Regions from separate parts of the Mesorhizobium sp. M0088 genome, predicted to be linked through region 1. Evidence: predicted binding sites of a transcription regulator. Region 1 holds the regulator's gene; each other region holds the start of a gene.
What was found. The regulator LexA, encoded in region 1, represses DNA repair genes until DNA is damaged. The targets are predictions, from matches to a motif close to TGTTCNNNNTGTGTTCNG.

Region 1 (7,967 bases):
AGCGCGCTGCTGATGCCTTTCGGATTGGATTGGCCGGCCCTCTACCTGATGGGCAAGGGTCTGACGGTGATGATCGCCATATCGGGTTGGATCTCCGAACGTTCGCCTGTCGATGGGGTTGGGCTGATTTCGCAGCAATCTGTCCTGCTGGTGACAATTGCCCTGGTCATCGCGACGATGGCGACAACTTGGCTGCGGCTCGCTGCTCTGCCATTCGCGCTGGCAGGCTTGCTGACCGTCTCGGATACGCGCACGCCGGATGTGCTGATCTCGGAAGACGCCCGGCTGGTGGCGTTGCCGATCGGTGGCGGCGAGCTTGCCGTCAGCCGGGAACGGCCGAACGAATTCACCGTCGACAACTGGAAACGCGCCCTGACATCAGAAACCATCGTCGTGCCAGAGGTGTTCGACAAGAGCGATGGGCAATTCGACGTCGCGGACGCCGTTGAGCTACCGCCGGGATCGCCGTTCTATTGCTCCTCAGGCGTTTGCGTGGCCAGGCATATGTCCGGTGCGATCATTGCCTATGTCGAGGACCGCAAGGACACCTGGAAAGCCTGCGGCTTCGCCGAGCTGATCGTCATCAATGACGCCACCGCCTATGACGCCTGTCACAATCCGCTGGTTCTCGTCATCACCAAGCGGCAACTGGCTCGCAAAGGCAGTGCCGCCGTCTTCTTCGATCGCCAGTCGGCGACCACGCCGGCGACAATCAGCTTCGCGGTGAACAGCCCATATCGGCCCTGGCACACGCAACGCAAATACTCTCGTGAGGCGAGGGGGCTGGCACCCTTCAAGAAACCCGAGAAGCCAGCGGCCAACCCGCAGCCGCCTCAGTAGCGGCGGATGAGGCCGACGAGCTTGCCTTGCACCTTGACCCTGTCTGGGCCGAAAATACGGGTTTCATAGGCCGGATTGGCGGCTTCGAGCGCAATCGAAGCGCCCTTGCGGCGGAACCGCTTCAGCGTCGCTTCCTCTTCATCGACCAGCGCCACGATGATCTCGCCGGGGTTCGCCGTGTCGGCATTGCGGATGATGACGGTGTCGCCGTCGAAGATACCGGCCTCGATCATCGAGTCGCCCTTGACCTCCAGCGCATAGTGGGCGCCGCCCATGATCATGTCCGGCGGCACGGAGATCGAATGCGTCTGATGCTGGATGGCATCGATCGGCACACCGGCGGCGATACGGCCCATGACCGGGATCGACACGGCGGAGACCGCATCGTCATCATTGCCGGGCGAGGGCATCCGCGAAGGCGCCGGCTTGATCTGCCGGCCAAGGGCACCACCCTGACCGAGACTGCCCTGGATGACGCTTGGCGAAAACTTCTTTGCCGCGTTGAGGCCGGGCGCGATGGAGTCCGGCAATCGCAGCACTTCCAGCGCCCGTGCCCGGTTGGGCAACCGGCGAATAAAGCCGCGCTCCTCAAGTGCGGTGATCAGCCGATGAATCCCGGATTTGGAGGCAAGGTCGAGCGCCTCCTTCATCTCGTCGAAGGATGGCGGAATGCCGCTCTCCTTCAGGCGTTCATGGATGAACATCAGCAGTTCATGTTGCTTGCGTGTCAGCATGGCGGCCCCCAGATTACCTGAAACCAGAATCGAAAAACAAACCCAGAACAAACACTATCTGTTCCAGTTGTGTTCTGCAACCGTTTAAAGTTTAATGAATTTGTTAAGGCTGCTGAAATTATTTGGGCTTGCCAGCGGGTCGCGATCGACAGGCGCCAACCACGGCAATGCGCCTGCTCACATTGAAACCATTATGGTTAATGACCTGTGGCTCATCCTCGACCCAAGGCTTGGCATCATCTGCCGATCGACCTCCACAAGGGACGCTATCAATCTTCGGGACGTTCGTTTGCCGTGAACGAAACGGAGCCAAAACGCCAACGTCTGTTGGCATTTGTGGCTGGAATTCAGCCCTCCGTCATCTGCCGGGCAGTGAGGGCGGCGACGGCAAATCGCGGAGATCGTTGCGTCAGGTAACGGCTTCCTTGACGGCGAAACGCTGGTCCTTCCATGCGCCCGTGCGCAGAATATCCTCCAGCACCTCAACCGCCAGCCACACATCCTTGTAGCCGACATAGAGCGGCGTGAAGCCGAAACGGATGGTCGATGGCGCGCGAAAATCACCGATGACGCCGCGCTCGATCAGCGCCCGCATGATTTGATAGCCGTGATCGTGAAGGAACGACACCTGGCTGCCGCGCCTGGTCGCGTCGCGGGTGGTCTCCAGCGTGAGGCCATAGGCGCCGCACTTTGCTTCGACGAGCTGGATGAACAGTTCCGTCAGCGCGACGCTCTTTTTTCGCAATGCCGCCATGTCGACGTCGTTCCAGATGACAAGCGCGCCTTTGAGCGCCCGCATCGACAGGACAGGCTGGGTGCCGCACAGAAAGCGGCGGATACCGGTGCCGGCAACATACCCCCGTTCGAAGGCAAAGGGCCGCGCATGGCCCCACCAGCCGCTGAGCGGCTGGCTGATATCGCCGTGATGGCGCTGCGCGACATAGATGAAGGCCGGTGCGCCCGGACCGCCGTTGAGGTACTTGTAAGTGCAGCCGATGGCGAAATCGGCATTTGCCTGATCGAGCTCGACGGGCAGGGCGCCGGCGGTGTGGCATAGATCCCAGACGATCAGCGCTCCGGCCGCATGAGCCTTGCGCGTCAGCGCCGCCATGTCGCGCAGTTCACCCGATTTGTAGTTGACGTGGTTGACCAGCACCACCGCGACGTTTTCGTCGATCAGCTCTTCGATGGTGGGCGCGTCGACGCCCGCGAGGCGCAGCAGGACGCCGTCCCGTGTCGAGGCCACGCCTTCGGCGATGTACAGGTCGGTGGGGAAACTGTCACCCTCGGCGACGATGACCGACCGGCCCGGCCGCATCTCCAGCGCCGCATGCAGCACCTTGTAGATGTTGGTCGACGTCGTGTCGCAGACGACGGTCTGGCCGGCCGCGGCTCCAATCAGGCGTCCGAGTTGATCGCCGAGTTCGATCGGCATCTCGAACCATCCGGCCGTATTCCAGGCTCGGATGAGGTCCTGGGCCCATTCCTGGGTTGCCGCCTGCTGCAGCTCGCCGAAAACGGCATGAGACGCTGCCCCCAGTGAATTGCCGTCGAGATAGATCACCCCCTCCGGCAGAATGAAACGGTCGCGCATGGCCCGCAGCGGATCTGTGGCATCCATCGCTTCGACTGCGGCGAGATCAGGAAATCCACTCATGGTCAGTCAGTCCCCGGTGTTCGCGAAGGGTGTTCCGCCGCCGCGCGTCGCTGTTTTCATTTCGACGATGTCAGAGCCGGGTGCGGACCGTCCACAGTTCCGGGAACAGCACCACCTCGAGCATCTTCTTCAGATACGAAGCACCCGACGTGCCGCCGGTGCCGCGTTTCAGACCGATGATGCGCTCAACCGTGGTGACGTGGTTGAAGCGCCAGCGGCGGAAATAATCCTCGAAGTCGACCAGCTTCTCTGCCAGTTCGTAGAACATCCAGTAGCGCTGCGGATCGCGGTAAATGGTTTGCCAGGCGACCAGCACCTCTTCATTCTCGGTTCGCGTCTCACGCCAGTCCGTGCGCCTGGCATCGGCACCGATGTCGAATCCGTTGCGCGCAAGCAGCAGCAGCGCTTCGTCGTAGAGCGATGGTTCGGTCAGGATCGCTTCCAGCTTTCCGCTCAGGTCGGGCCGGTGCTTGTGCGGCCCGAGCATTGCCAAGTTTCGGTTGCCGGCCATGAACTCGATGGCGCGATACTGCCAGGACTGGAAACCCGAGGACTGGCCGAGCGCGTCGCGGAACTCGGTGTATTCGCTCGGCGTCATCGTCCGCAGCACATCCCAGGCATTGTTCAGCTGCTCGAAGATCCGCGCAACGCGCGACAGCATCTTGAAGCTCGGCTCGAGCCGGTCGGCGCGGATGGAACGGATCGCGGCGCCGATCTCGTGCAGAGCGAGCTTCATCCAGAGTTCGGAGGTCTGATGCTGGATGATGAACAGCATCTCGTCATGCGCCGATGACAGCGGCGTTTGGGCCTCCAGCACTTTCTCCAGGTGCAGGTAGTCGCTGTAGGACATGCGCTCCTTGAACGACATCTGGGCGCCTTCGGACGCCGGATCGTATGGCTCGCTCAATCGATTTTCTCCGTGCGCAGCCGGAAGCGCTGGATCTTGCCGGTCTGGGTCTTGGGCAGGGCGGCGATGAATTTTACCGATCGCGGATATTTATAGGGCGCGATCATTGCCTTGACATGGTCCTGCAGGCGCTTGGTGGTGAGGGCGTCGGGCGCGACGCCCTGCGCTAGCACGACATGCGCCTCGACGATCTGGCCGCGTTCGGCGTCCTCGGCGCCAATGACAGCGCATTCGGCGACATCCGGATGCGACAGAAGTGCGGCCTCGACCTCGGGTCCGGCAATGTTGTAGCCGGCGCTGACGATCATGTCGTCGGAGCGGGCGGCGAAATGGAAGAAGCCGTCCTCGTCCTGCGTGAAGGTATCGCCGGTGAGGTTCCAGCCGTCGCGCACGTATTCCTTCTGCCTGTCATCGGCCATGTAGCGGCAGCCGGTCGGTCCGCGCACCGCAAGCCTGCCGGTCGCGCCGCGTGGCACCTCGCGCATCTCGTCATCGACGACGCGCGCCTCGTAGCCGCCCACCGGCTTTCCGGTCGACGCGGGCTTCATGTCGTCAAAACGGTTGGAGATGAAGATGTGCAGCATCTCGGTGGCTCCGATGCCGTCGAGGATCGGCTTTCCGGTCTTTTGTGTCCACTCTTCGAAAACGGGAGCAGGCAAGGTTTCGCCGGCCGAAACGGCGACGCGCAGCGATGACAGGTCCGCTCCTTCATCCATGGCCTTCAGCATGGCGCGGTAGGCAGTCGGCGCGGTGAAAGAGATCGTCGCTTTGTAGGTCTCGATGATGTGGATCATGTTGGGTGGCGTCGCCTGCTCCAGCAGCGTCGCCGCCGCACCGAAGCGCAGCGGGAAGATGGCGAGTCCGCCAAGGCCGAAGGTGAAGGCCAGCGGCGGCGAGCCGACGAAGATGTCGTCCGGCGTCACCTCCAGGATTTCGCGGGCGTAGGCGTCGGCGATGATCAGCAGGTCGCGGTGGAAATGCATCGTCGCCTTCGGAACGCCTGTTGTGCCCGAGGTGAAGCCGAGCAGGGCAACATCGTCGCGGCCGGTGTCGACTGCGGTGAACGTCACCGGCTTGTCGAGAGCGGCACGATCGAGTTCAGCATCATGGTTGGCGGTGCCGTCGAAACCGATGACCTGCTTGAGGAATGCGCTGTCCTTGGCGCAGGCGGTCATCTCGTCCATCAGCCTGGTGTCGCAGAGCGCGACGGTGATTTCCGCTTTGTCGACGATCTTGGCGAGTTCGCCGGCGCGCAGCATCGGCATGGTGTTGACGACCACGGCGCCAACCTTGGTGGCGGCCAGCCAGCAGGCGACCATGGCGGGGTTGTTGGCCGAACGGATCAGCACCCGGTTGCCGGGCTCGACCCCATAATTCTCGACCAGCGCGTGGGCCAGCCTGTTCGTCCAGTCGGACAGTTCCTTGTAGGTGCGGCGGCGGCCATTGCCGATCAGCGCGGTGTGGTCGCCCAGGCCTTTCTCGACCAGCCTGTCGGTCAGTTCGACACCGGCGTTGAGGCGTTCGGGATAGTCGAAGCCGTCGAGCAGGATTTCAGGCCATTGCTCCGGCGGCGGCAGGTGATCGCGCGTGAACGTGTCGATATGCGCTGAAGGCCCAAGCATGTCGCCGCTCTCCTGTTTGCTGGACGGCCAGTGCGCGAGGCGCCTTGGCCGGATGTCGTGGATGCTAAGGTCCTGCTCTGAGGAGGCTTCGTACTGCCCATCGCACCTGCTGAGATGCGCCCAGAAAGGGTGAACATCTGCAGGTTCGGGCAGCACAGCAGACCTCCCATTGTCGGCTGTTCGTGCGGGCAGGATCGCACCAGTCGAAATTTGTTTCAAGCCTAAAATGTTTTTGCCCTAGAGCATTGACGCATGGCGTGGCGGTGGCCATTGCTAGCGGAACAGCGATGCCGTTTTTGGGGAAGGGCGCAGATGTTCGAACGTCACATCGTCGATTGGGATGATGCCTATGCCAACGGTGCGAATATCGCCGGCAGCGACCGATGGCCGGCCGCGTGGGTGGAGCCTGCGCAAGCGTTTCGTGACGCACTCTCGGCGCAGGGCCGGGCACGGCTCGACATCACCTATGGCGATGGGCGACGCAATCGGCTCGATCTCTTCCTCCCCAGCGCCACGCCCAAAGGGTTGGTGGTGTTCATCCATGGCGGTTACTGGAAGGCGTTCGACAAGAGTTTCTGGTCGCATCTCGCCAATGGTGCGGTCAGCAGCGGCTTTGCCGTGGCGATGCCGTCCTACACGCTGTGCCCGGACTTACGCATCGCCGGCATCGTCCAGGAGATCGGCGTGGCGATCGGCAAGGCGGCGGCAATGGTCGACGGGCCGCTGATGCTGACCGGACATTCGGCCGGCGGCCATCTTGCCAGCCGGATGGTGACGACAACCACGCCTCTGGCGGACGATGTGGCGCGGCGCGTACGCCATGTCGTTTCGATTTCGGGTGTCCACGATCTGCGTCCGATCATGCGCACCGAGATGAACGCGACTCTGGCCATCGACGAAGATGAGGCGCTGGCTGAAAGCCCGGCGCTGCTGCGGCCCATGGATGGTGCCCGCATCACCTGTTGGGCCGGTGGCGGCGAGCGCGCCGAATTCCTGCGCCAGAATGCGCTGCTTGCCAACATCTGGACCGGCCTCGGCGCCACCACCGGCACCGTGGTCGAGCCTGACCGGCATCATTTCAGCATTGTCGACGGCCTTGCCGATCCGGCGCATCCGCTGACCCGCGCCTTGATATCGGAATAGCGCCGACGTCATTTTCTGTTTGTTATTAATGGTTTGTTCTGCGCTGCTTCAGCGCAGCATCAGTACGCTGCAAGCCTCGCCAGCAGCTGCTGCGGGGGCAAACGGCGCCCGCACGATCAGCCCGTTGGCGTCAGCCAGCATTCTCAGCATCGAGGAATCCTGGATGCCGAACGGGGTTGCCACCAGAGCTCCGTCATCTTCCCGGACCACCGCCCGCACATAGTCCTGGCGCAGATCATTGGCCGGCATGGCGGCACCCAACCGCGCCGGACGAATGTCCTGGCGATGATTGCGGCCGCCGAGCCGCGCCAGCAGCGGCTTCAGGAACAATTGCGAGCAGACCAGGCTTGCCACCGGATTGCCGGGCAAGCCGATGCACCTGATATCGCCGAGGCGGCCGAACATCAGCGGCTTGCCGGGGCGCATGGCGATCTTCCAGAAGCCGAGCGTCATGCCTTCGCCGGTCAGCACGTCGTGGATCAGGTCGTGATCGCCGACCGAGGCGCCACCAAGCGTCACGATGACATCCGCACCGGCCGCGACCGCTTTTTGCACCAGTTCGGCGATAGCCTCCTTGCGATCGGCGGCAATGCCGAGATCGAGCGCGCGGGCGCCGACCGAGTGTGCGGTGGCGGCGACGCCATAGGCATTCGATGAGATGATCTGGTCCGGTCCGAGATCGCTGCCGGGCGGCAGCAATTCGTCGCCGGTGGCGATGATGGCGACCAGCGGCCGCTTCACCACGCTGACCCGAGGATGGTTGGCTGATGCCACCAACGACAGCGCCGCCGGGTCGAGCAAGCGACCTTTTTCCAGCAGCATGTCGCCTGTTGAAAAATCGAGCCCGATGCGGCGGATATTGCGCCATTGCGCCGTTGGCTCGGTCACTTCGATTTCGCCGCCGCCGAGATCGCGGACATTCTCCTGGATGACGATGGTGTCGGCGCCTTCGGGCAGCGGCGCGCCGGTGAAGATGCGCACGGCCTGCGTCTGGCCGACCGTGCCGTCGAAGCCACGCCCAGCCGGCGCCATGCCGATCACCGACAGCCTGGATGGGACCGACG
Region 2 (7,967 bases), on a different contig from region 1:
AGCCGCTGTCCGTCTCGCCATAACCGATGCGCTCGACCTGGTGGCCGGAGCGCGAGCCCCAATTGCGGTCGGTCGCCTCGGTGCGGTTGGCCTGCGCGCGCTGCCAGCCCGGCGTTGCATAGGTGTTTGAGAAGGCGCCGGATTTTTCGCTCTCGGCGCCGACATTGTCGAAGCGCGAGGCGCCATAGGGGTTTTGCCGTCCCGCGCCCTGGCCGCCGCGACCGGAGGCAAAAGAACCGCCGCCATAGGAATTGCCGTAGCCGCCATAGGAGTTACCGGTTTCGGCGACCTCGACATGAGCTTCCGGCAATTCTTCGAGGAAACGCGACGGGATGGTCGACTGCCACAGGCCATGGATGCGGCGGTTGGAGACGAACCACAGATGCAGGTTCTTCTTGGCGCGGGTCAGGCCGACATAGGCGAGGCGGCGCTCTTCCTCCAGCCCGGAGCGGCCGCCTTCATCCAGCGCACGCTGGTGCGGGAACAGGCCTTCCTCCCAGCCGGGCAGGAAGACGGTCTCGAATTCGAGGCCCTTGGCCGAATGCAGCGTCATGATCGAGACGGCGTCGAGCCCGGCATTCTGCTCGGCGTCCATGACGAGTGCGACATGCTCAAGGAAGGAGCGCAGCGATTCGTACTCCTCCATCGAACGGATCAGCTCTTTCAAATTCTCCAGCCGGCCGGGGGCTTCGACCGAGCGGTCGTTTTTCCACATGTCGGTGTAGCCGCTCTCTTCCAAGATGGTCTCGGCGAGCTCGGTGTGCGGCGTGGTTTCCAGCGCCTTTTGCCAGCGCTCGAAATTGGCGGCCACTTCGCGCAAGGCCGCGCGCGGCTTCGGCTTCAACTCGTCGCTTTCGGCCAGCTTGGCGGCGGCCTCCAGCATCGGGATGCGCAGCGCACGCGCGGTGTCGTGGATCTGGCGGATGGTGGCTTCGCCCAGGCCGCGCTTGGGCACATTGACGATGCGCTCGAAAGCGAGGTCGTCGGCGCCTTGGGCGACGACGCGGAAGAAGGCCAACGCATCGCGGATTTCCATGCGTTCGTAGAAACGCGGGCCGCCGATGACGCGGTAGTTGAGACCGAGCGTGACGAAACGATCCTCGAATTCGCGCATCTGGAAGGACGCGCGGACCAGGATCGCCATGTCGTTGAGATTGTGCTTTTGCCGCTGGTAGGTCTCGATGGTCTCGCCGACGGCGCGCGCTTCTTCCTCGGAATCCCAGGCGGCGTGGACATGCACCTTGCCGTCTTCGGGATCGTTGCGGTCGGTGAACAGCGTCTTGCCGAAGCGGCCCTCATTGTGGGCGATGAGGTGGGAGGCAGCACCAAGGATGTGCGCAGTCGAGCGGTAGTTGCGCTCCAGCCGGATGATGGTGGCGCCGGGAAAATCCTTGTCGAAGCGCAGGATGTTGTCGATCTCGGCACCGCGCCAGCCATAGATCGACTGATCGTCGTCGCCGACGCAGCAGATGTTTACGGTGGCGCGGGTGTCAGTCGAAGAGCGCCCGATCTCCCCCCTAGAGGGGGAGATGTCGCCGGAGGCGACAGAGGGGGGCGCTGTCCCTCCAGCCTGTCGGCGCGAGGCGCCCCCCTCTGTCCTGCCGGACATCTCCCCCTCAAGGGGGGAGATCGGCTTGCCTTGCGGCCTTTGCGCCAGGAGGCGCAGCCACATATACTGGGCGGTGTTGGTGTCCTGGTACTCGTCGACGAGGATGTATTTGAAGCGCTTGTGGTATTCCTTGAGCACGTCCGGATTGGCGCGGAAGATGCGGATCGGGTGGCACAGCAGGTCGCCGAAATCGCAGGCGTTCAGCGTCTTCAGCCGCTCCTGATAGGCCTTGTAGAGTTCGCGGCCCTTGCCGTTGGCGAAGGCGCGGGCGTCGCCCTCGGCGATGTCGGACGGGCCTTGCCCCTTGTTCTTCCAGCCGTCGATCATCTGGGCGAACTGCTTGGCCGGCCAGCGCTTGTCGTCCAGACCTTCGGCCTGGATCAGCTGCTTGATCAGCCGCACGACGTCGTCGGTGTCGAGGATGGTGAAGTCGGAGCGCAAACCGGCGAGTTCGGCATGTCTGCGAAGCAGCTTCACGCCAATCGAGTGGAAGGTGCCGAGCCATGGCATGCCCTCGACATTGCCTTCGCCGATCAGCACGCCAATGCGGATCTTCATCTCGCGCGCGGCTTTGTTGGTGAAGGTCACCGCGAGGATCTGCGACGGGAACGCCTTGCCGGTGGCGAGGATGTGAGCGATGCGGGTGGTGAGCACGCGGGTCTTGCCGGTGCCGGCTCCGGCCAGCACCAGAACCGGGCCTTCGGTGGTTTCCACCGCTAGCCGCTGCTCCGGGTTGAGGCCCTTCAGGTAGTCGGGTGCGTTGTTGTGTCCGCTGCGGGCAGCCATGGCGCGCGCGGCGATGCCCGACGGGGCCGGGGGCCGCGCGTTGGGTTCGTCGAAAAAGGGCATGTCTTCGGAAAAGCCGGACATTGCCCCGAATGTAGTGATTCGGTGGGGAAAGACCAGAACTGTCTACGTTTTGTTCCGCTAAAGTGCCCGATTGCTGCCCACGCTCCCAGTGCGGTCGATGTTATCCCAATTGCGATGGACCATTACCGCCTGCGCTTGAGGCCCATGCTTGACAGGCGGGACCGTCGGGAGAAAGTTGTGCTTCGGGCAGCGACGCAATGCCGGGTTGCCATGGCAGCGCCGCGAAGTGCAACAGTCGAAGGAGTATCATCTTGGCTGTCACCATCACCTCCCTCATTCTTTTCCTCATCGGCCTGGCACTCGGCGGCGGCGGCATCCGCCTGGCGATGCTGGGCGGCAGCTGGTACTATGTCGTTGCCGGCCTTGCCTTCCTGATCGCCGCCTGGCTGCTTTACCGGCGCAGGTCGACTGCTTTGTGGCTCTACGCGGTGATCGTGCTCGGCACGTTGGCCTGGGCGGTCTGGGAAACCGGCTTCGACTGGTGGGAACTCGGGCCTCGCGGCGGCATCATCGTGCTTCTCGCTTTTTGGCTGCTGACGCCGTGGGCGAGGCGGGGTCTCGTCGGCCCTGACGGGCGCGCGCCGCTGATCCTTGCCGTGCTGGCATCATTAGCCGTCGCCGGTTATTCGATGACTTCGGATCCGAAGGATATTGCCGGCGAACTCGGCACCGACAAGGTGGTCGCCAACGCCAATCTCGGCAATGATGTGCCGGCCGGCGAATGGCACTATTACGGCCGCACGCAGTTCGGCCAGCGCTATTCGCCGCTCGACCAGATCACACCGGACAATGTCGCCAAGCTGCAGCCTGCCTGGACCTACCAGACCGGCGATGTGAAGGGTCCCGACGATGTCGGCGAGACCACCTACCAGGTGACGCCGCTTAAAATCGGCGACACGCTCTACATCTGCACGCCGCATAATTTCGCCATCGCCATCGATGCCGCGAGCGGCAAGGAGAAATGGCGCTTCGATCCCAAGGTCAAGCTCGACAAGGACCGCCAGCACCAGACCTGCCGCGGCGTGGCCTATTACGCCGATGCCGCCGGCGCCGCCGGGCAGCCCTGTGCGACCCGTGTCTATCTGCCGACCTCGGATGCGCGGCTGATCGCGCTCGATGCCGCCAACGGGCAGATCTGCCCGGCTTTCGCCGAGGGCGGCACGCTGAACCTTCTGACCAACATGCCCTATCCGAAGTCGGGCTATTATTACTCGACCTCGGCCCCGCTGATCTCAGGCGGCAAGATCATCGTCGGCGGCGCGGTCAACGACAATTATTCGACGCAGGAGCCGTCCGGCGTCATCCGCGCCTACGACGCTGCCACCGGCGCGCTGGTGTGGAACTGGGATTCCGGCAATCCGGACCAGACGACGCCGCTGCCGGCCGGCCAGACCTATACCGCCAACTCGCCCAACATGTGGTCGACGCCGAGCGCCGACGAGAAGCTCGGCCTGCTCTACGTGCCGCTCGGCAACCAGACGCCGGACCAGCTCGGCGCCGGGCGCAGCGCCAATGTCGAGAAGTTCTCGTCGTCGATCACCGCGCTCGACCTCAACACCGGGCAGGTGCGCTGGGTGCGGCAGACCGTGCACCACGATCTCTGGGACATGGACGTGCCGGCGCAGCCGAGCCTGATCGACATCACCAAACCCGACGGCACGGTGGTGCCGGCGCTGGTCGGGCCGACCAAGCAGGGCGACCTCTATGTGCTCGACCGCCGCACCGGCGAGCCGGTCATTGCGGTCAACGAAGTGCCGGCGCCCGGCGGCGCGATAGAAGGTGACCACACATCGCCAACGCAGCCGGTCTCCGATCTCACCTTCATGCCGAAGCCGCTCACCGGCGCCGACATGTGGGGCCTAACCATGTTCGACCAGTTGGCCTGCCGGATCGAATTCCAGGGCCTGCGCTATGAGGGTCGCTATACGCCGCCTTCCGTCCAGGGCTCGCTGATCTACCCCGGCAACTTCGGCACCTTCAACTGGGGTGGCGTCGCCGTCGACCCGGTCCGGCAGGTGCTGTTCGGCATGCCGACCTATCTGGCGTTCAAGTCGGAGCTCATTCCGCGCGATCAGGTGCCGCCACCGGACGAAGGGCGCGGCAGCGAGCAGGGGCTGAACCGCAACGAGGGCGCGCCCTATGCGGTGGTGATGGGACCGTTCCTGTCGCCGCTCGGCATTCCTTGCCAGGCGCCGCCCTGGGGCTATGTCGCCGGCGCCGATCTCAGGACCGGCAAGATCGCCTACATGCATCGCAACGGCACTGTCTACGATATGACGCCGCTGCCGCTGCCGCTGAAGGTCGGGGTGCCGGGCATTGGCGGGCCGATGATCACCGCTGGCGGCGTCGCCTTCCTGGGGGCGGCGGTCGACGACTATCTGCGCGCCTACGACCTGACATCGGGCAAGCAGCTGTGGCAGGCGCGGCTGCCGGCCGGCGGGCAATCGACGCCGATGACCTATACGGTGGCCGACGGCCGCCAGTTCGTGGTCATCGTCGCCGGCGGCCACGGTTCGGTCGGCACCAAGCCCGGGGACTATGTGATCGCCTACGCGCTGCCGAAGTAGGGGCGCAGGGGGCGCGATCTCTCAGAGGTCGCGCCGCCCATCATCTGTGCCGGTATCTTTTCCCCGTATATTGACGGGGAAAAGTGCCCGACTGGGCGATGAGGGGCGGCAAATCTTCCGATCGGCCCGATTGTCGATCAGCCAATCCCCAGATGGCCTTTCAGGCTGGGCACCGAGCCGAGCACCTTGTTGGTCAGGTCGGGGCCGGCGGCGGCTTCGGCCTGCTGGATCAGCGTCGCGCCGGCCTTCTGGACCTGCGCCATGTCGAGCCCGGATGCCTTGAGCGCGGCGACGCCGTTGATCAGCGCGCCGGCCTTCTCGCCGAGAACGCCGCCAAGCGCGCCCTGCAACGACGACAGAAAACCGCCACCGCCGGCCGGAGCGGCAGCCATGACGTCATATTGATGGGCGAGGTCGTCGGCGCCGGGGATCCTGGCGAAGAACGCCGAGGCGCTTGTGCCTTCCGCCTCGTGTTCGAGCACCGAGAAGATGGTGCCGACGACTTTCTCCGTCGTCGCCTGGTCGAGGCCCGCCTTCTGCGAAACGGTGTTGACGATGTCCTGGACGTTCATGGCGTCACTCAGCCCTGGGTTTTCGTGTTGCGGTTCCGCTCAGTGCGGACCCTGATCAACGATCGTCTGCCTGCGTTCAGAACCATCGAGCACAGGGCCAAAGCGGCGGTCGCCGAAAGGACGAGCGCGCTGGCGAGGATCGGGGAAGGCATGGTCATGGTCATCGCTTCCTTCTGGGTCTGACGTGTGGGCACACGGCCAGGATACTGGTCGATAGCCACCTTCCCTCACGATTGTGGCAGCGCCAGCAGGATTTATCGCCAATGACCAAAAAGTGATGACATGGCCGCGCATGGCGCTGGCTTTACTGCTCGGGCGCGGCCGGCGCCCTGCGCCTGAGGCAATCGGCGGCCGCCATGAGTGCTCGACTGGACCATGCCGGCTTGGTCCCTATGTAGCTGGGAACTAAAGCCCGAAGCAGAGGACCCCATCCATGACGAAACCCGACGCCAAGCCCGCCATCACCCAGGCGATGATCGACGCCTATGACGAATATACGCATCTGACGCTCGATCGCCGCCGGTTCATGGAGCAGTTGACCCGGCTTGCCGGATCAGGTGCGGCGGCGGCCGCGATCGCGCCGCTTCTGGCGGCAAATTCGGCGCAAGCGGCTGTTGTCGCCGACAACGATCCGCGGGTGAATGGCGAGGACATCAGCTATCCCGGCAGCAGCGGCGAGATGAAGGGCTACCTGGTCAAGCCCGCGGACAAGGCGGGCAAGCTTGGGACGGTGATCGTCGTGCATGAGAACAGGGGGCTCAACCCGCATATCCGCGATGTGACGCGACGCGTGGCGCTGGAGGGGTTCGTGGCGCTGGCGCCGGATTTCCTGTCGCCGCTCGGCGGAACGCCAACCGATGAAGACAAGGCGCGCGACATGTTCGCCAAGCTCGATCCGGCGCAGACCATCGCCAACGGTGTCGCGACCGTCGCTTTCCTCAAGAGCGACAAGGACGGCAACGGCAAGGTCGGCGCCATCGGCTTCTGCTGGGGTGGCGGCACGGTCAACATGCTGGCCATCAACGCGCCCGATCTCAGTGCCGGCGTTGCCTATTACGGCATGCAGCCGAAGGCCGCCGATGTATCCAGGATCAAGGCGGCCTTGCTGCTGCACTATGGCGGACTGGACGAGCGCATCAATGCCGGCATCGACGCCTTCAAGAAGGAACTCGACGCGGCGCATGTCGAATACACGGTCTATGTCTATGAAGGCGCCAACCACGCCTTCAACAATGACACGTCGGCAGCGCGCTACGACAAGAAGGCGGCGGACCTCGCCTGGGGCAGAACGATCGCCTTCCTCAAGCAGAAACTGGCATAGGGGCGTTCGTCTAATCCGTGTTCGCCGGCTTGTGGAAGGCGACGCCGGCGACCACCAGCGCAATGCCGAGGCAATCGGTAAAACTTGGCATCTGGCGCAGCACGACGACGCCGATCAGCGTCGCGGTGACGGGCAGCAGCGACAGCATCAGCGCGAAGCTGGCGCGTGGCAGCCGCGACATGGCGAGCTGGTCGCAGATGTAAGGAATGACAGAGGAGCAGATGCCGACGCCGATGGCGGCGAGCAGCAGCGGCAGTGAGAAAAAGGCTGGCAGCGCATCGGTGAAGCCGATCGGCAGCACGACCACGAAAGCGATCGCCATGGCGGCACCCAGGCCGGCGATGCCGCTGCCGGCGCCTGACGCGGCGACGCGGTGGCCGAGCACGATGTAGCCGACAAACAGCGCGCCGTTGAGGAAGGCCCAGAACAGCCCGATGGGATCGTCGGACCATCTGACGTCGATGAGCAGCAAGGTGCCGGCGACGGCGACGGCAAGGGCGGCAAGATTGCGCGGGCTTCTGAGGCCGATCGCCGCGACGCCGATGGTGCCGACGAATTCGATCGCCGCCACCAGCGAGATCGGCAGGCGGTCGAGCGCAAGGTAGAACGAACAGTTCATCACCGCCAGGCAGGCCCCGAAGGCCAGCAACAGCACCCGCGTCGAGCGATCGGCGCGGGCGAAGCTTCGCCATGGGCGGGTCAGCGGCGCGAAGATGAGTGCTGCCGTGGCGATGCGCAGCCATGCCATGCCGAGCACGCCGACATGCGGGAAAAGCAGCACGGCGAAGGCCGGCCCGAGATAGTGGAAGACGGCGCTGACGCCGAACCAGACATGCGGCGGCAATTTTTCCGTCAGCCTGCCCAGGGTGGGGTTGCCGAGGGCAGGGCTCGCCGCGAGAGCTTGCGTTTGATCATCCATTCGGATCAGTATCGCAGGCGGATATATCTGTTTATATGGATGATGATCAGCTTTTCGGCGGTCTTTCTCCCTGAAGCAAGGAATTTTTCATGAAACGCCTTCGAACTGA
Region 3 (7,967 bases), on a different contig from region 1:
CCGCCTGAGCGTTGCGCTCGACCGCCCGGTCATCGGCCTCGGCGCCTCGGCGCCGCTGCACTATGCCGGGCTGCCGCCGCTGATCGGCAATGACTGCGTGGTGCCCACGGATACCGATGTCGCCAACGCGCTCGGCGCCGTCGTCGGCCAGGTCAGGGTTTCGGCCGAGGCGCGGGTCAGCCAGCCCATGGAAGGGCTGTTTCGTCTCGCCTCGGGCGAGACCGTGCGCGATTTCCTCGACGAGGCGGCAGCGATCGCGGCGGCCGAGGCCGATGTCCGCGCCATCGTCGCGGAGCGCGCCAGGGATGCCGGCACCGACAGCGCCGAGATCGACGTCGCCACCGAATTCCGGGTCTCGACCGTCGAAGCCCAGCGCATGTTCATCGAGGCGCATGTCGTGGCCGTGGCCTCGGGAAGGCCGCGCATTGCGGTTTGAGCGGGGCGGCGAAATACGCCACCTTCACCCTAAGCTGAATTGACCCGGCAAACCTGACATGCCAAAGGCCCGCAAAGCCTTTCATCTGGAGTAGCCTGATGACCGACCGCATCGAGATCGCCGGATTGCGGATTGCCCGCGAGCTGCATGAGTTCGTGGCCAGGGAAGCGCTGCCGGGCACGGGGATCGAAGCGGACGCCTTCTGGAACGGTTTTTCGGCCATTGTCCATGATCTGGCGCCGAAGAACCGGGCGCTGCTGGCAAAGCGCGACGCCGTCCAGGAACAGATAGATGGCTGGTATCGCGATCATGGCGCGCCGGTCGACATGGAGGCCTATAAGGGCTTCCTGAAAGAGATCGGCTACCTCGTTCCCGAAGGCCCGGCCTTCAGCGTGTCGACCGAGAATGTCGACCCGGAAATCGCTGATGTTGCCGGACCGCAGCTGGTCGTGCCGGTGATGAATGCGCGCTATGCACTCAACGCCGCCAATGCGCGCTGGGGTTCGCTCTACGACGCGCTCTACGGCACCGATGCCATCCCCGAAACGGATGACGCCGAAAAGGGCAAAGCCTTCAATCCGGCGCGCGGCGCCAAGGTCGTTGCCTGGACGAAGACCTTTCTCGACGAGGCTGCCCCGCTCACCCTGGGCAAATGGGCCGGCGTGAATGGTCTGTCGCTGGCGCAAGGTGCCTTGCGGCTGAGCGCCGGCGCCGGCTCGACGACGCTGGCCGACCCCAGGCAATTCGTCGGCTATCGCGGCGATGCCGCCAATCCCGATGCCGTGCTGCTTGTGCGCAACGGCCTGCACATCGAGATCGTCATCGACCGCAACAACCAGATCGGCCGCACCGATCCGGCTGGCATCGCCGATGTCATCCTGGAATCGGCGCTGACCACCATCCAGGACTGCGAGGATTCGGTCGCGGCGGTGGATGCGCCAGACAAGGTCGTCATCTATCGCAACTGGCTAGGCCTGATGAAGGGCGATTTGGCGGAAGAGATCACCAAGGGCGGCAAGAGCTTTGTCCGCAAGCTCAATCCCGACCGCTCCTACACGACGCCCGCCGGTGGCACGCTGACCGTGCCCGGCCGCTCGCTGATGCTGGTCAGGAATGTCGGCCACCTCATGACCAACCCGGCGATACTGGATCGCGACGGCAACGAGGTTCCGGAAGGCATCATGGATGCGGCGATGACGGCGCTGATCGCGCTGCACGATGTAGGGCCGAACGGCCGCCGCGCCAATTCCCGCGCGGGCTCGATGTATGTCGTGAAACCCAAGATGCATGGGCCCGACGAAGTCGCTTTCGCCGTCGAGATATTCGACCGCGTCGAAGCGCTGCTCGGCATGGCCAGGAATACCATCAAGATGGGCATCATGGACGAGGAGCGGCGCACCACCGTCAACCTCAAGGAGGCGATCCGCGCCGCAAAAGAGCGCGTCGTGTTCATCAACACCGGCTTCCTCGACCGCACCGGCGACGAGATCCACACCTCGATGGAAGCCGGCCCGATGATCCGCAAGGGCGACATGAAGCAGGCCGCCTGGATTTCCGCTTACGAGGCGTGGAATGTCGACATCGGGCTGGAATGCGGCTTGGCCGGCCACGCCCAGATCGGCAAGGGCATGTGGGCGATGCCCGATCTGATGGCTGCCATGCTGGAACAGAAGATCGCCCACCCCAGGGCCGGCGCCCACACCGCCTGGGTGCCGTCGCCGACGGCGGCGACGCTGCATGCCACGCACTATCACAAGGTCGATGTCCACGCCGTGCAGGCGGCGCTGAAGAACCGGCCGAAGGCCAGGCTCGACGACATCCTGTCGGTGCCGGTCGCGGTGCGGCCGAACTGGTCGCCCGAGGACATCCAGAAGGAACTCGACAACAACGCGCAGGGCATTCTTGGCTATGTCGTGCGCTGGATCGACCAAGGCGTCGGCTGCTCGAAAGTGCCTGACATCAACGATGTCGGCCTGATGGAAGACCGCGCCACGCTGCGTATTTCCTCACAGCACATCGCCAATTGGCTGCACCACGGCGTGTGCAGCGAGGACCAGGTGATGGCGACGATGAAGCGCATGGCTGACATCGTCGACCGCCAGAACGAGGGCGACCCGCTTTACCAGCCGATGGCGGCTGACTTTGACAAGTCGATAGCCTTCCTCGCCGCCTGCGACCTGGTCTTCAAGGGCCGCGTCCAGCCCAACGGTTACACCGAGCCGGTGCTGCACGCGCGGCGGCTGGAACTGAAGGCGCAGCAGGGCTGAGCAGGCACAAGCGGCCGGCGGCCTGGCTTCCTCCGGAGGTGAGGCGTCAGGGAGCTGTATGGTCCAGGAGCCGGATGGTGGGATCGCGACGGTGTTCGGAGTTGACCCGATCGACGCCTTCCACCGTAATCGCGATCGTCCCGTTTTCCACTCTTGCTATCCAGCCCTTCGCTTTCAGATACCAGAGATGAAACTCGAGATGCTCTCGCGGACAATCTGACAGGCGTTCGAGCTCCACATCCCCGATACCGGGATTGCTGACGTCGTGCCGGCGCTTCGCGTAAAGCAGCGACAGCAGCCTGGCCTGGATCACGACATCCCGCTCGATGCCTTTGGTGTTGCTGGCTTCCTCGGTCAATTCACGGCGAAGGCCGGCATGGTCCCTGTACGCGATGTCGTATTGAGCGCGTTTGACCGGGTCCTTGAGGGTGTTGTGGGCTTCCACGATTTCACTGAAACGGGCTTCATCGCCGGTTTCGCGATTGTCTGGATGATAGCGCATCGCAAAATAGCGAAATATGCGCTCCAGCGTCTCCGAATTGGCGTTCGGGCTAACTTCCAAAACTTCGTAATAGTCGATGAACATAGCGGGCTCCCCGACCACAACCATATTCGCATTGTCTAAATAAGGAATGTCCAATGCGGAGACCAAGACCTTGGTCCGACGCCGCCAAGCGGACAATCAGGTCCGCGCCGATGATCGATTCCGCAGCGGCAGGATTGTGGCGTGATCGCGGAATGCAATGTGGCGAGGCCGGCTTGTCGGCGGACCTACGCCGCCTGCGCCATCCGCTCCGAGCTCATGCGGTAGGAGATCGCTTCGGCCAGATGGATGCGGCCGACGGTTTCGCTGGCGTCGAGATCGGCGAGCGTCCGCGCCACCTTCAGCACCCGGTGATAGGCCCGCGCTGAAAAGGCGAGCTTTTCGCTGGCGTCCTTGAGCAGCGACAGGCCGGCGGCGTCCGGCATAGCGATCTCTTCGATGACCGATGGCGCGCAATGCGCGTTGGTGGTGGCGCGGGTGGCGCCGAGCCGCTCGAAGCGCTCGCGCTGGATGGTGCGGGCGCGTGCCACGCGCAGCGCCACATCGGCACTTTTCTCCGCCCGGTCGGGCCGGATCAGGTCGCTGGCCGAGACCGCCGGCACTTCGATCCTGAGATCGATGCGGTCGAGCAGCGGACCCGAAATGCGCGCTTGATAGTCGGTACGGCAACGCTCGCCGCGCAGGCAGCGATAGCCCGGCTCGCCGGCCATGCCGCAGCGGCACGGGTTCATCGCCGCCACCAGCTGGATGCGCGCCGGATAGGTGACGCGATGGTTCGCCCGCGCGATCATGCAGTCGCCGGTCTCCAACGGCTGGCGCAGCGCATCGAGCGTCTGCGGCGTGAACTCGGGAAACTCGTCGAGGAACAGCACGCCGTGATGGGCCAGCGACACCTCGCCCGGCCGCGCGCGGATGCCGCCGCCGACCATCGCCGCCATCGAGGCCGAGTGGTGCGGCGCGCGGAACGGCCGCCGGTCGGTCAATTTGCCTTCGCCGAGTTCCCCCGCCACCGAGGCGATCATCGAGACTTCGAGCAATTCCTTCGGCGCCAGCGGCGGCAAGATCGACGGCAGCCGCTGCGCCAGCATCGATTTGCCCGAGCCCGGCGGCCCGATCATCAAGAGATTATGCCCGCCGGCCGCCGCCACCTCCAGCGCCCGCTTGGCGGTCTCCTGGCCCTTGATGTCGGCGAGGTCGGGCAAATCCAGCGCGGCGGCATGAATGCCGGCCTCGGGGCGCGACAGCACCTGCGTGCCGCGAAAATGATTGGCGATGGCAATCAGGCTGCGCGGCGCCAGAATGTCGAAATCCTTTCCAGCCCAGGCCGCCTCCGGTCCGCAGGCGAACGGGCAGATCAGGCCCTTGCCCTCGGCATTGGCGGCGATCGCCGCCGGCAAGGCGCCGGCGACCGCGGCAATCGTGCCGTCGAGCGACAATTCTCCAAGCACGACATAGCCGGCCAGCATGTCGCCCGGAATGGCGCCAAGGGCAGCCATCAGGCCAAGCGCGATCGGCAGGTCGTAGTGGCTGCCTTCCTTCGGCAGGTCGGCCGGCGCCAGATTGACCGTGACTTTCTTCGACGGCATCGACAGGCCGGAAGCATGCAGTGCGGCCTGCACCCGCTCGCGGCTTTCGGCCACCGCCTTGTCGCCCAGGCCGACGATGTGCATGTTGACCTTGCCGGGCGCGATCATCACCTGCACGTCGACCGGCACGGCCTCGATGCCCTGGAAAGCGACCGTGCGAACCCGCGCCACCATCGTGCAACCCCAATTCAGGCTGGCCCCAGCCCCTGCGATCAGGCCAGGAATGGCCCCGTAGGGCAGACAATCACACTTCAACGGTCAAATCAAGAACATTACGGGAACAGTTGAGCGCGTGGGTTGCAGCGGAATCGAGCGCGGTTGCAAAAACGGAACATGGTTAAGACAAAATGAAAACGGCTTACCCGCGCTTGCCCTCGACCGCATCCCAGAACAGGCTGGCGATGTCGGCGCCGCCGAAGCGTTTGACCTCGCGCACGCCGGTCGGCGAGGTCACGTTGATCTCGGTCATGTAGTCGCCGATGACGTCGATGCCGACCAGGATGAAGCCGCGCTCCTTCAGCGCTGGACCGATGCGGGCGCAGATCTCGCGTTCGCGCTCTGTCAATTCGGTCTTTTCGGCACGGCCGCCGACATGCATGTTGGAGCGGGAATCGTGTTCGGCCGGCACCCGGTTGATGGCGCCGACCGGCTCGCCGTCGATCAGGATGATGCGCTTGTCGCCCTTGCGCACGTCCTTGAGATAGCGCTGCACGATATAGGGTTCGCGGAACAACTGGCCGAACATTTCGAGCAGCGAGGCCAGGTTGCGGTCGGCCTCGAGCAGATGGAAGATGCCGGCGCCGCCATTGCCGTAGAGCGGCTTGACGATGATGTCGCCGAATTCCTTGCGGAAGGCGGCGACCTCCAGCGGATCCTTGGTGATCAGCGTGTCCGGCATCAGGTCGGCAAATTCGGTGACGAAGATCTTTTCCGGGCTGTTGCGCACCCAGGCCGGGTCGTTGACCACGAGCGTTTTCGGATGGATGCGCTCCAAAATGTGCGTGGTGGTGATGTAGTTCATGTCGAAGGGCGGATCCTGGCGCAGCAGGACCACATCCATCTCCGACAGGTCGGTGCGCACCTTCTCGCCCAGCGAATAGTGGCTGCCCTTCTCGTCGCGCACCTGCATTTCCTCGATGCGGGCAAACACCTTGCCGTCGCGCAACGACAGCCGATCCGGCGTGTAGTGGAACAGCTCATGGCCGCGCCGCTGCGCTTCCAGCGACAGCGCGAACGAGGTGTCGCCGGCGATCGACACGGTGGAGATGTGGTCCATCTGGACGGCGATTTTCAGCTTCATGGCGGGTCTCCGGCGGCTCGGATGGACGACTGTCTTGCCTGTACAGGCTCACTGCCCGTCTGCCAATCGCGACATTCCTGGGATTGGCATCCGACACCCGAATGCGCTGCTTTCATCGATCCTTCGAAACAGTCGCGGTTGCCCGTGGAAAATCGATTTCGCGATACGTTTCCTAAAGGGTTTGCTGCCAGTCTGAAAATAAATTCCGACGTCACAAACAGGGACACCGATGCAAACTTCGTTTGGCACCGGTCAGGCAAACAGGGAGAGCACGGATCTGGCATTCACAGATCCGTTGACCGGGCTTGGCAACCATCGCCGCTTCTTCGACAAGGTCGATCGCCTGATCGCCGACCGGGCCGACGATCCCGCGCCCTTTACCGTCGGCATTCTCGACCTCGACGGCTTCAAGCCGATCAACGATCTGTTCGGCCACAAGGCCGGCGACGACATCCTGATCCAGGTCGCGATGCGGCTACGCGCCTCGATGGACGGCCATTCCACGGTCTGCCGCATCGGTGCCGACGAATTCGCCTTTCTCTATCCCCTGGTGTTCAGCGAGGATGCAGCGGCCGAAAAGTCCCGCATGCTGATCGAGATCCTGTCGGCGCCCTATGATGTCGGCGAACGCACCGCCAGGCTTTCGGCCTCGGTCGGCTGCTCGCTGTTCTATTCGGGCGACGAGACCACGGAAATCCTCATCAACAAGGCCGAGACGGCGCTCTACCACGCCAAGCGTTCCGGCCGTGGCCGCGTCGTCGTCTACACCCGTGAGATGGAAGAGGCGGCCAAGCGCGTCACCCGCATCGAACAGGCGCTGCGCCGTGCTGTCTCGGCCGGCGAGGTGGAGCCGCATTTCCAGCCCATTGTCGATCTCGCCACGCGCCGCACCATCGGCTTCGAGACGCTGGCGCGCTGGACCGATCGCGACCTCGGCTCGGTGCCGCCGACCGTCTTCATTCCCATCGCCGAGGAGCGTGGCATCATCGGCCCGCTGTCGCAGCTGGTGCTGCGCAAGGCGACGGAGGCCGCCCGAAGCTGGCCGAAGGACCTGTTCCTGTCCTTCAACCTGTCGCCCTCGCAGCTCGTCGACCAGAACACCGGCCTGCACATACTGGCGATCCTCGACCGCACCGGCTTCGATCCGCGCCGGCTGGAGATCGAGATCACCGAGACCGGCCTGATGAACGACCCGGCCTCGGCCGCGCAGATCGTCGAGGATCTGCGCCGCGTCGGCATCCGCGTCTCGCTCGACGATTTCGGCACCGGCCAGTCTTCGCTCGGCCGTCTGCGGGAATTCCATTTCGACAAGCTCAAGATCGATCGCGCCTTCGTCTCCTCCATTCTCGACGACCGTCCCTCGGAGCACATCATCCGCGCCATCCTCGCAATGTGCGAGGGGCTCGGCATGGACGTCGTCGCCGAAGGCATCGAGCAGGAAGCGCAGGCTGATCGCCTGGTCCAGTTCGGCTGCGCCGGCGGACAGGGCTATCTGTTCGGCAAGCCGGTCGATGCCGACGCCACGCTTGGCTATCTCCGCGATTCCTTTCGCGGCGCCCTGCGCGCCAAGGCGATCTGACCGGCGATTCCCCGTAGTCCGTAATCCCGACGGTGCCGCCATGCGCATCCGGTGCGGCGCATTGTCGTTTTGTCTGACATAAGCCCTGAAATTCGACGGTTCGCCCTTGCCCGCGCGCCTTGCGTGGCTAGGATGCGCGCCGGTCACGCTACAGCGCCGCGCGTCCTTTTGGACGCGCAAAGGACGCTGTAGCAATTTACATTTTGCGCATGATCCCTTTCCGAAAATCGATCCGATTTTCGGGGTCATGCGCTG
Region 4 (7,967 bases), on a different contig from region 1:
AAATGGACATGCTGGACGAACCGGCTGAGAAGCCGAAGGACGATGCCGATGTGCGGGTCGGCCGGCGCGTGCGGGCGCTGCGGCTGGAGCGCAATCTGTCGCTGGCCGATCTTGCGGCAAAAGCTGGTGTGTCGATCGGGGCGCTCAGCCAGATCGAGCGCGGCATGTCCTCGCTGCGCGTCAAGGTGATCTGGCCGCTCGCCGCCGCCCTCGACATCGAGCCGTCGGCGCTGATCGCCGACGGCAACGATGCGGCCAACGATCTCTATTGCGTGCGCGCCGACAAGCGGCGGCAGATCCCGGTGAAGTCGGAAGGCATTGCCAAGGCGCTGCTGTCACCCCCGGGCGCGACGCTGACCGGCATGCTGGTGACGGTGGAAGCCAGCGGCGGCACGGCCGAGGCCTATGCCCATGCCGGCCATGAATTCGGCTTCGTGCTGGCCGGCGAGGTCGAACTGGTGGTGGATTCGACAAATTACGTGCTGAAGGCCGGCGACAGTTTTGCGTTCAAGAGCACGCTTTTGCATGCCTTCCGCAATCCGGGCGCCGAGCGTTGCCAGATCCTCTGGGTCAACACCACGAAGCCGTCCGAGGTTCGCGATGGCGCCTGATCCACTTGTGCGGCTGCAGGCGGTCTCGAAGATTTTTCCTGGCGGCATCGTCGGGCTCGACGCCGTCGACCTCGACATTATCAGCGGCGAGTTTGTTACGCTGCTCGGGCCGTCGGGTTGCGGCAAGACCACCAGCCTGCGCGTCATCGCCGGTTTCGAAAGCCCGTCGAGCGGCAAGGTGTTGCTCGATGGTCGCGATATCACGGCCCTTCGGCCGTTCGACCGGCCGGTCAACACCGTGTTCCAGGACTATGCGCTGTTCCCGCACATGAATGTCGCCGAAAATGTCGGCTTCGGTCTGTCGCTGCGCAAACTGTCTGGATCTGAGCAGGCAAAGCGCACCGGCGAAGCCCTCGACATGGTCGGTCTCGCCGACAAGCTTGGCGCCCGCGTCTCCGAACTGTCGGGCGGCCAGCGCCAGCGCGTCGCGCTGGCGCGTGCCATCGTCTGCGAACCACGCGTGCTGCTGCTCGACGAGCCGCTGTCGGCGCTCGATGCGCATCTGCGCGAACAGATGCAGGTTGAACTGAAGCGGCTGCAGTCGCGGCTCGGCACCACCTTCGTCATGGTCACCCACGACCAGACCGAAGCGCTGTCGATTTCCGACCGCATCGTCGTCATGAACAAGGGCCGCATCGAGCAGATCGCGCCGCCGGCCACCCTTTACGACCGGCCCGCCACGAAGTTTGTGGCGAGCTTCATCGGCACCATGAATCTCCTGCAATCGCGCTTCGTCGGCCGAGACGGCGATCGCCTGCGCTTCGCCGCCGGCGCCCTGCCGCTGGAGGCTATTTCTGAAACTAGCGAGGCACCTGCCGAGGGCGCCACCCGCACCATCGGCGTGCGTCCGGAGGATTTGCTGGCGATGACCGAGGCCGCGCCCGGCACCGCACCGGCGCGCGTCAACAGCGTCGTCTTTCACGGTCGCACGCTGCGCCTTCATGCCGAACTCGGGCAGGGCGCGCCTGTTGTCATCGATGCGCCGCGCCAGGCCGAGGGTTCCCAATTCAGCGTCGGAGACGTGGCGCATATCAGCCTGCGCCGTGGTGCCAACTGCCCGGTGCTACCAAGCTAATTTTGTCGACGTTAAATAACCGGAGCACACGCCGCGCGGTGGCTACAAGCCGTCGGTCAACGGCCGGGGGTATGTCGACTGGTCGATCCACGATTTTCGGGAGGTCAGGGCATCATCGGCTACGGATCGTAGGGTTCGGCCCCTGCTCGAAAATGCTTGCTCCGCCGTTAAGCTTGCGGGCGCTGATGCGGAAACCATTAGCGCCGGTTTTGTTTTCACTTGATTCGTTCCCTTTTTGTTCTAAACTTCTCGGCTTGATACAATCTGCCGGACGAGATCGGTTGTGAGTGGGCAATTTTCATACGGAACCGCGAAGAACGGTCAGACCTTTTTCCGATTTGAAGGACAGAGCCCGATCCGGGAGCCGCATCTGTTTTACGGATTTCTCGTTGAAGACCCGGTCAATGCCATGCTGCGGCGCAGGGCTGAGCACTACAATCAGGAACTGAGATTGCGGGGATGGCTGACGCCAACCGATCAAATGCACATATCCCTGATCGGCCTTGGCGACGGCAAACAGAAGCGTGTGGTGGAGATCGCCCGCCATGTCGGCTTGCTGATGCAAGCCACACCATTCGATGTTTGCTTCGACCGCCTGTCGGCTTTCGGCGGCGGGGCGCTGGTGCTTCGCAGCAGCGACCATTCGCCGACCTTGCAAGCCTTCTGGCGCAAGCTCTCTGCCGTGATTGACGACAGCCCGCTAAAGCCATTCATCACGACCTCGCTGGAGCCACATGTCACGCTGCTTCGCGACAGGAGGGGCGTTCCGAAAGTGCGGGAACGGATCGTTGAGCCGATATCCTGGACAGTGCGGAGTTTTTCGCTGATCCGCAGCCACCAGGGTGAATACAAATGTCCGGCGACCTGGCGATTGACCGGTCAGGACGATTCCCTAGCCGGCATATGAGAAATCGTGGCCACACAGCGGCTATACCAATCGTCCTGACACGGCTTGTCAGCTGTAGTGCCGGCAACGGTGGCGGGCCGGTAAGCGCTTCCCTATTTGCAGTGCGTCTGAACAGGAGGAACACAAATGACCATCGCGGAAATTGCCAAGGATTTCACCGAACTGCTCAAGCAGGGCGATAACAAAGCTGCTGCCGAGAAGTACAACGCCGATGATATCGTCAGTCTCGAAGCCATGGCGGGGCCGATGGCCATCTCCCATGGCAAGGAGGCTCTCAAGCAGAAGGGCCAGTGGTGGCAGGAGAACAATGAAGTGCATGGAGGGTCGGTCGAGGGTCCCTATGTCAACGGTGACCAGTTCGCGGTGCGCTTCAAGTTCGACATCACGCCCAAGGCCACCGGCGAGCGCGTCACCATGGATGAAGTTGGCCTCTACACGGTCAAGAACGGCAAGATCACCGAAGAGCGCTTCTATTATTGAGGCGGAAATGCCACCGGGAGACTGCTCTCTTCGCTCCCGGGTTGAAAACAAGCATGACGGCCAAGACAACGTCCTGGCCGTCATGTGGGAAGATCAGATCGTCTTCACATACTGCGCAAGCTGGTCGGCCACCGTGCCCCAGCCGTCGAAGAAGCCCATCTCTTCATGGTTGTTGCGGGTCGCCTCGTCGCGATGGATGGCGGTGGCGGTGTAGCGCGTGCCCTTGCCGTCCGGCTGCAAGGAGATAACAGCGGTGATGAAGGGTTCCCCTGACGGCCGGTAACCCGGCAACAATGCATCCGTCCACACCAGCCGCTCGTTCGGCACGATTTCGAGATAGCAGCATTGGCGGTCGTTGACCTCCTTGCCGTCTGGCGACTGCATGCGCGTGCGGAACAGCCCGCCCGGCCTGAGGTCGATCTCGCAGTCGGTGATCATCCAAGGCTTCGGCGTGAACCATTGCTTGACATGCTCCGGCGTCGTCCAAACGCGCCACAGCAATTCGCGCGGCGCGTCGATGGCGCGCTCCAGCACGAGGTCCAGTCTGGGATCCGGCTTGAGGGGATAGTTCATTTTTCTGTCTCCTTGAGGGTCATCACATAGGCGTCGAACTGGTCGAGGCGACGCTCCCAAAGCGTGCGCTGTTCGGCCAGCCAGTTTTCGGCAAGCTTCAGCGGCTCGGGCGCCAGTTGATAGGTCCTGACCCGGCCGGTCTTTTGCGAGCGCACCAGCCCGCAACCTTCGAGGATTTTGAGATGTTCGATGAAGGAGGGCAGGGCCATGTCGAACGGTTGGGCAAGCTCGCTGACCGAGGCAGGGCTGCGGTTCAGCCGCTCCACCACGCGTCGCCGCGTCGGATCGGACAGTGCGCGAAAGATGCCGTCGATCGGCGGAGGGCTCGGAGTTGGGGTCTGAAGGCTTGTCATTGGTTGGTCCTGAGGCGCTGTCAAAATACTTAGGGAAATTCCTTAGTGTTGGCAAGGGCAAAACCGAAGGCATGCCGGGGAGCGCTGGCAAAGCGCGCAGAGCGTCCTTAATCTGCGGTCAGATTCGAAATCGGAAGGTCACTGTTTTGACGATCACCATGTACGGCATCACCACCTGCGACACGGTCAGGAAGGCGCGCCTCTGGCTGGAAGGCCATGACGTGGCCTACAGGTTTCACGATTTCAGGGCAGAGGGACTGGATGCGAAGCGGATGGATGGCTGGGCGGGCAAGGTCGGCTGGGAAAAGCTGCTCAACAGGGGTAGCACCACGTTTCGCGAGCTGCCGGACAACGACAAGCAGAGCCTCGACGAAAAGAAGGCCAAGGCGCTGATGCTGGCCAAGCCGACCGTGATCAAGCGACCGGTGCTGGAGGTTGGGGATCGGATTCTGGTGGGGTTCAAGGCTGATGTTTATGAGGCGGTGGTGAAGTAGGGCAGCGCATACACCTCACTTCGTCATCCTATGGCGAAGCAAGGAGCGGAGCGACGCAGCGCAGACCATAGGATCCATGCCGTGATCTATCCGTGTTGCAACGGTGCAGATTCTGCTCCGCTGCGCCTTTCGACTGAGGTCGCGGCATGGATCCTCGGGTCAAGCCCGAGGATGACGAAGGTCTGGCTAACGATGGCTAATTGTGAGCGCTTGCGCTGAGATACCCCGCCAGCGCCACCGCATTGTTATGCGCTTCATCATGCGCGCCATAGAGCAGCGTCACCTTGCCGTGGCTGATCAAGCCTCGCAATTCACTCACCGCCTCGCCGTTCCCGTCCAGCTCAGCACGATACCGCTCCTGAAACTCCGGCCAGCGCGCCGGCGCATGGCCGAACCACTTTCGCAGGTCGTCGCTCGGTGCGATGTCCTTCAACCACAGCGTCAGCGCAGCGTCTTCCTTGCTGACACCGCGCGGCCAGATGCGGTCGACCAGAACCCGCTGCCCGTCATCGGGGGAGGGTGGCTCGTAGATACGCTTGACCGCCAGGTCGAAGGCCATCGCACCCTCCGTACGGTCAAGCCCATTCGCCCTTGCGCATGACGGGCACGCGGGCGCCGTCCTTGTGGACACCATCGATGTCGATCTTGTCCGAACCGATCATCCAGTCGATGTGGATGAAGCTCTTGTTGCCGCCGCGCGCCGCGATCTCGTCCTGGCTGAGCGAGGCGCCGTCGACGAAGCACTTCGAATAGCACTGGCCGAGCGCGATATGGCAGGCGGCGTTCTCGTCGAACAGCGTGTTGAAGAACAACAGCCCGCTTGCCGAGATCGGCGAGGAATGCGGCACCAGCGCCACTTCGCCGAGGCGGCGCGCGCCCTCATCTGTATCGAGCACCTTCTTCAGCACATCCTCGCCCTTCGATGCCTTGGCCTCGACGATCCTGCCTTCTTCGAAACGCACCGAAATGTCGTCGATCAGCGTGCCCTGGTAGGACAGCGGCTTGGTCGAGGAGACATGACCCTCGACCCGCCTTGCATGCGGCGTGGTGAAGACCTCCTCGGTCGGGATGTTGGGGTTGCAGGTGATGCCGTTCTTGGCGGTCGAGGCGCCGCCCATCCATTCATGGCCGTCCGCCAGTCCAACCGTCAGGTCGGTGCCGGGTCCGGTAAAGTGCAACGCATGGAAATTATGGCCGTTGAGCCATTCGGTGCGGCTGCGCAGCGCCGCGTTGTGCGCTTTCCAATTGCCGATCGGGTCCTCAACATCGACCCGCGAGGCGGCGAAGATGGCGTCGGCGAGTTTCACCACCGCAACATCCTCGGCATCGCCGGGAAAAACCTGCCTGGCCCAGGCGAGGTCCGGATAGGCGACGATGTTCCAGTTGATGTCGAAGCCGGTGATCTTTTCCAGCGCCGGCTGGTAGGCCATCGAATTCGCCTTGTTGGCGCGCGCCACTTTCGCCGGATCTTGTGCGGAGAGCAGCGACGGATCCTCGCCGCGCACGGCAAGCCTGGCCGCATTGTTGGAAAAGGCGTTCGCCATGCCTTCATAGAGCCAGCCGGCGGCGCGGTCGAAGCTCGCATCGGCGCCGAAGCGGTAGCGTGCCAGCGTCATCTCGTCATCGTTGAAGATCGGCGTCACCAGCCCGGCGCCGGCCTTGTAGGCATGCTCGACGATCCGCCTGGTCAGCGGCAGTGCCGCGATGGACGACGTCAGCACCAGATCCTGCCCCGGCTGCAATTGCAGTCCGACCTTGATGGCGACTTCCGCCAGCCTGTCGAGCTTCACCGGGTCGATCGATGCGGAAACGCCGCGCGAATGTGTGGTCATGATCCTGCCTGTCGTAGTTTGATGTCCGACCCTACATAGCTCGGTGCCTCCGTCCTTTCCACCGCGATCGCGCCGGCGGGTTCTGGGTTTACGGACCCGAACCGCGCCATGGTTGCCTCGATCTCTTCCCTGATCCAGAGCTTGAAATCACGGACCTTACGGCTTTCCGCCTTGGTGCTGGAGGTCACCAGCCAATAGCCGAGCCCGCTCTGGGCGCGGATTCCGAAAGGCGCCACCAGCCGCCCGTCGGCCAGCGCGTCGGCGGCGAGCAGTTGCCAGCCCAGCATCACGCCATGACCGGCAATCGCCGATTCCAGGCACAGCATCGGGTCGGTGAAACGCGCACCCTTGAGGAAGGCAACAGGCGGAACGCCTGCTGTCTCGAACCAGCTTTCCCAGTTGATCATTGCCCGCTCGTCGGTGATCGCGCAGGTCTGGGCAAGATCCTCGATCGACTTCAGTTTTTGGGCGATCGCCGGCGCGCAGACCGGGAAGACTTCCTGCGCCAAGAGCAGTTCCGTGCGTCCGCCCGGCCATTTGCCGTCGCCGAGCCGGATGGCGATGTCGATGTCCGAGTGATCGAGATTGGCCAGCCGCACCGAAGCGTCGATGCGCAGCAGCACGTTGGGATGCCGGTCGAAGTGGCGAGATAGCCTGGGCAACAGCCACTTCGAGGCAAAGGCCGGCGCCACCGAGACCACCAATGTGCATTGCGTAGTCTCGTCGGCCAGCGCCACGGCCTGGGCAAGCTCACGAAATCCAGCACCGAGGCGGGCCGCGAAGACGGCGCCGAATTCGGTCAGCACCAGCCCGCTCGCCGTTCGCTCGAACAGCGCCTGGCCGAGCTGTTTTTCGGTACGGCTTATCTGCTGGCTGACGGCGCTGACGGAAACGTTGAGTTCACCGGCCGCGGCCGCCAGCGATCCGAGACGGGCAACGGTTTCGACGGCGCGGAGGCCGTTGAGATGGACGCGGTTGAGCATGGCCATTGAGTTTTTCTAAACCGATCCGGCTGAAATCTCAATTGAAAGGCATATCGAAACGGCAGATTTTGTCGGGAGAGACAGACCTGGGGAGCCGGAAATGCTGAGGATTTTGTCGTCGTCGCTGAAGGTCTTTTTCACTGCGAGCAGGCCGTATGAGCCGCGCCCGGACGGCGAGGCGCAGAGATGGCTGATCGATCCGCTTTCGCATCCGGTGCTGAACACCATGTCGGAGCGCGAACTGGGCGATGTGCCGTTCAGGCTGACGGCACGGCGGACGGTGCACGAGAGGGGTTCGTTGCGCGCCGGCGGTCGCTGCTGAGCAGGCGCCAAGCGTTCCGACATAGGAAGTCGAGGCGAGCACGTCCCGCGTACGCACTGGCCCAACAGATGGCGATTGTTTCAGCGACCCCTGCATTTATTGTGCAGTGCGATGACATCAGCCAACTCGACAGCGCTGCGTTTCGCTTTCGCCGGCATGATTGCCATGGCGATTGCCATGGGCATCGGCCGTTTCGTCTACACGCCGATCCTGCCCGGCATGATGCAGGAACTGCATCTGTCGCCGGCCGATGCCGGCTGGATCGCCTCTGCCAATTATCTCGGCTACCTCGTCGGCGCGTTGGCAGCGGCGGGCGGCTGGGCGCATGGGCGCGAGC

Region 2: NKJ67_RS31775 (ATP-dependent helicase) is a predicted target of LexA. The motif match lies at 2,519-2,536, and genes of this name have one in related genera.
Region 3: NKJ67_RS18530 (YifB family Mg chelatase-like AAA ATPase) is a predicted target of LexA. The motif match lies at 5,099-5,116, and genes of this name have one in related genera.
Region 4: NKJ67_RS05555 (2'-5' RNA ligase family protein) is a predicted target of LexA. The motif match lies at 1,912-1,929, and genes of this name have one in related genera.

What each region holds. Positions count from the first base shown of each region.
Region 1 covers NZ_JAMYUI010000024.1:16,228-24,194, forward strand. The annotation lists gene NKJ67_RS25765 (ComEC/Rec2 family competence protein) at 1-840, shown strand, start outside; gene lexA (transcriptional repressor LexA) at 834-1,574, opposite strand; gene kynU (kynureninase) at 1,984-3,231, opposite strand; gene kynA (tryptophan 2,3-dioxygenase) at 3,302-4,138, opposite strand; gene NKJ67_RS25785 (AMP-binding protein) at 4,135-5,760, opposite strand; gene NKJ67_RS25790 (hormone-sensitive lipase) at 6,073-6,903, shown strand; gene NKJ67_RS25795 (molybdopterin molybdotransferase MoeA) at 6,952-7,967, opposite strand, start outside.
Region 2 covers NZ_JAMYUI010000036.1:2,517-10,483, forward strand. The annotation lists gene NKJ67_RS31775 (ATP-dependent helicase) at 1-2,479, opposite strand, end outside; gene NKJ67_RS31780 (glucose/quinate/shikimate family membrane-bound PQQ-dependent dehydrogenase) at 2,731-5,046, shown strand; gene NKJ67_RS31785 (hypothetical protein) at 5,184-5,618, opposite strand; gene NKJ67_RS31790 (hypothetical protein) at 5,627-5,782, opposite strand; gene NKJ67_RS31795 (dienelactone hydrolase family protein) at 6,052-6,939, shown strand; gene NKJ67_RS31800 (EamA family transporter) at 6,950-7,858, opposite strand; gene NKJ67_RS31805 (Lrp/AsnC family transcriptional regulator) at 7,948-7,967, shown strand, end outside.
Region 3 covers NZ_JAMYUI010000014.1:161,828-169,794, forward strand. The annotation lists gene NKJ67_RS18515 (hydantoinase/oxoprolinase N-terminal domain-containing protein) at 1-436, shown strand, start outside; gene NKJ67_RS18520 (malate synthase G) at 535-2,703, shown strand; gene NKJ67_RS18525 (J domain-containing protein) at 2,750-3,289, opposite strand; gene NKJ67_RS18530 (YifB family Mg chelatase-like AAA ATPase) at 3,475-5,007, opposite strand; gene gshB (glutathione synthase) at 5,192-6,133, opposite strand; gene NKJ67_RS18540 (putative bifunctional diguanylate cyclase/phosphodiesterase) at 6,363-7,712, shown strand.
Region 4 covers NZ_JAMYUI010000003.1:248,053-256,019, reverse strand. The annotation lists gene NKJ67_RS05565 (cupin domain-containing protein) at 3-611, shown strand; gene NKJ67_RS05560 (ABC transporter ATP-binding protein) at 601-1,686, shown strand; gene NKJ67_RS05555 (2'-5' RNA ligase family protein) at 2,096-2,593, shown strand; gene NKJ67_RS05550 (SnoaL-like domain-containing protein) at 2,720-3,073, shown strand; gene NKJ67_RS05545 (SRPBCC family protein) at 3,167-3,646, opposite strand; gene NKJ67_RS05540 (ArsR/SmtB family transcription factor) at 3,643-3,999, opposite strand; gene NKJ67_RS05535 (ArsC family reductase) at 4,146-4,493, shown strand; gene NKJ67_RS05530 (DUF488 domain-containing protein) at 4,690-5,052, opposite strand; gene NKJ67_RS05525 (aminopeptidase) at 5,069-6,325, opposite strand; gene NKJ67_RS05520 (LysR substrate-binding domain-containing protein) at 6,322-7,314, opposite strand; gene NKJ67_RS05515 (hypothetical protein) at 7,409-7,630, shown strand; gene NKJ67_RS05510 (YbfB/YjiJ family MFS transporter) at 7,742-7,967, shown strand, end outside.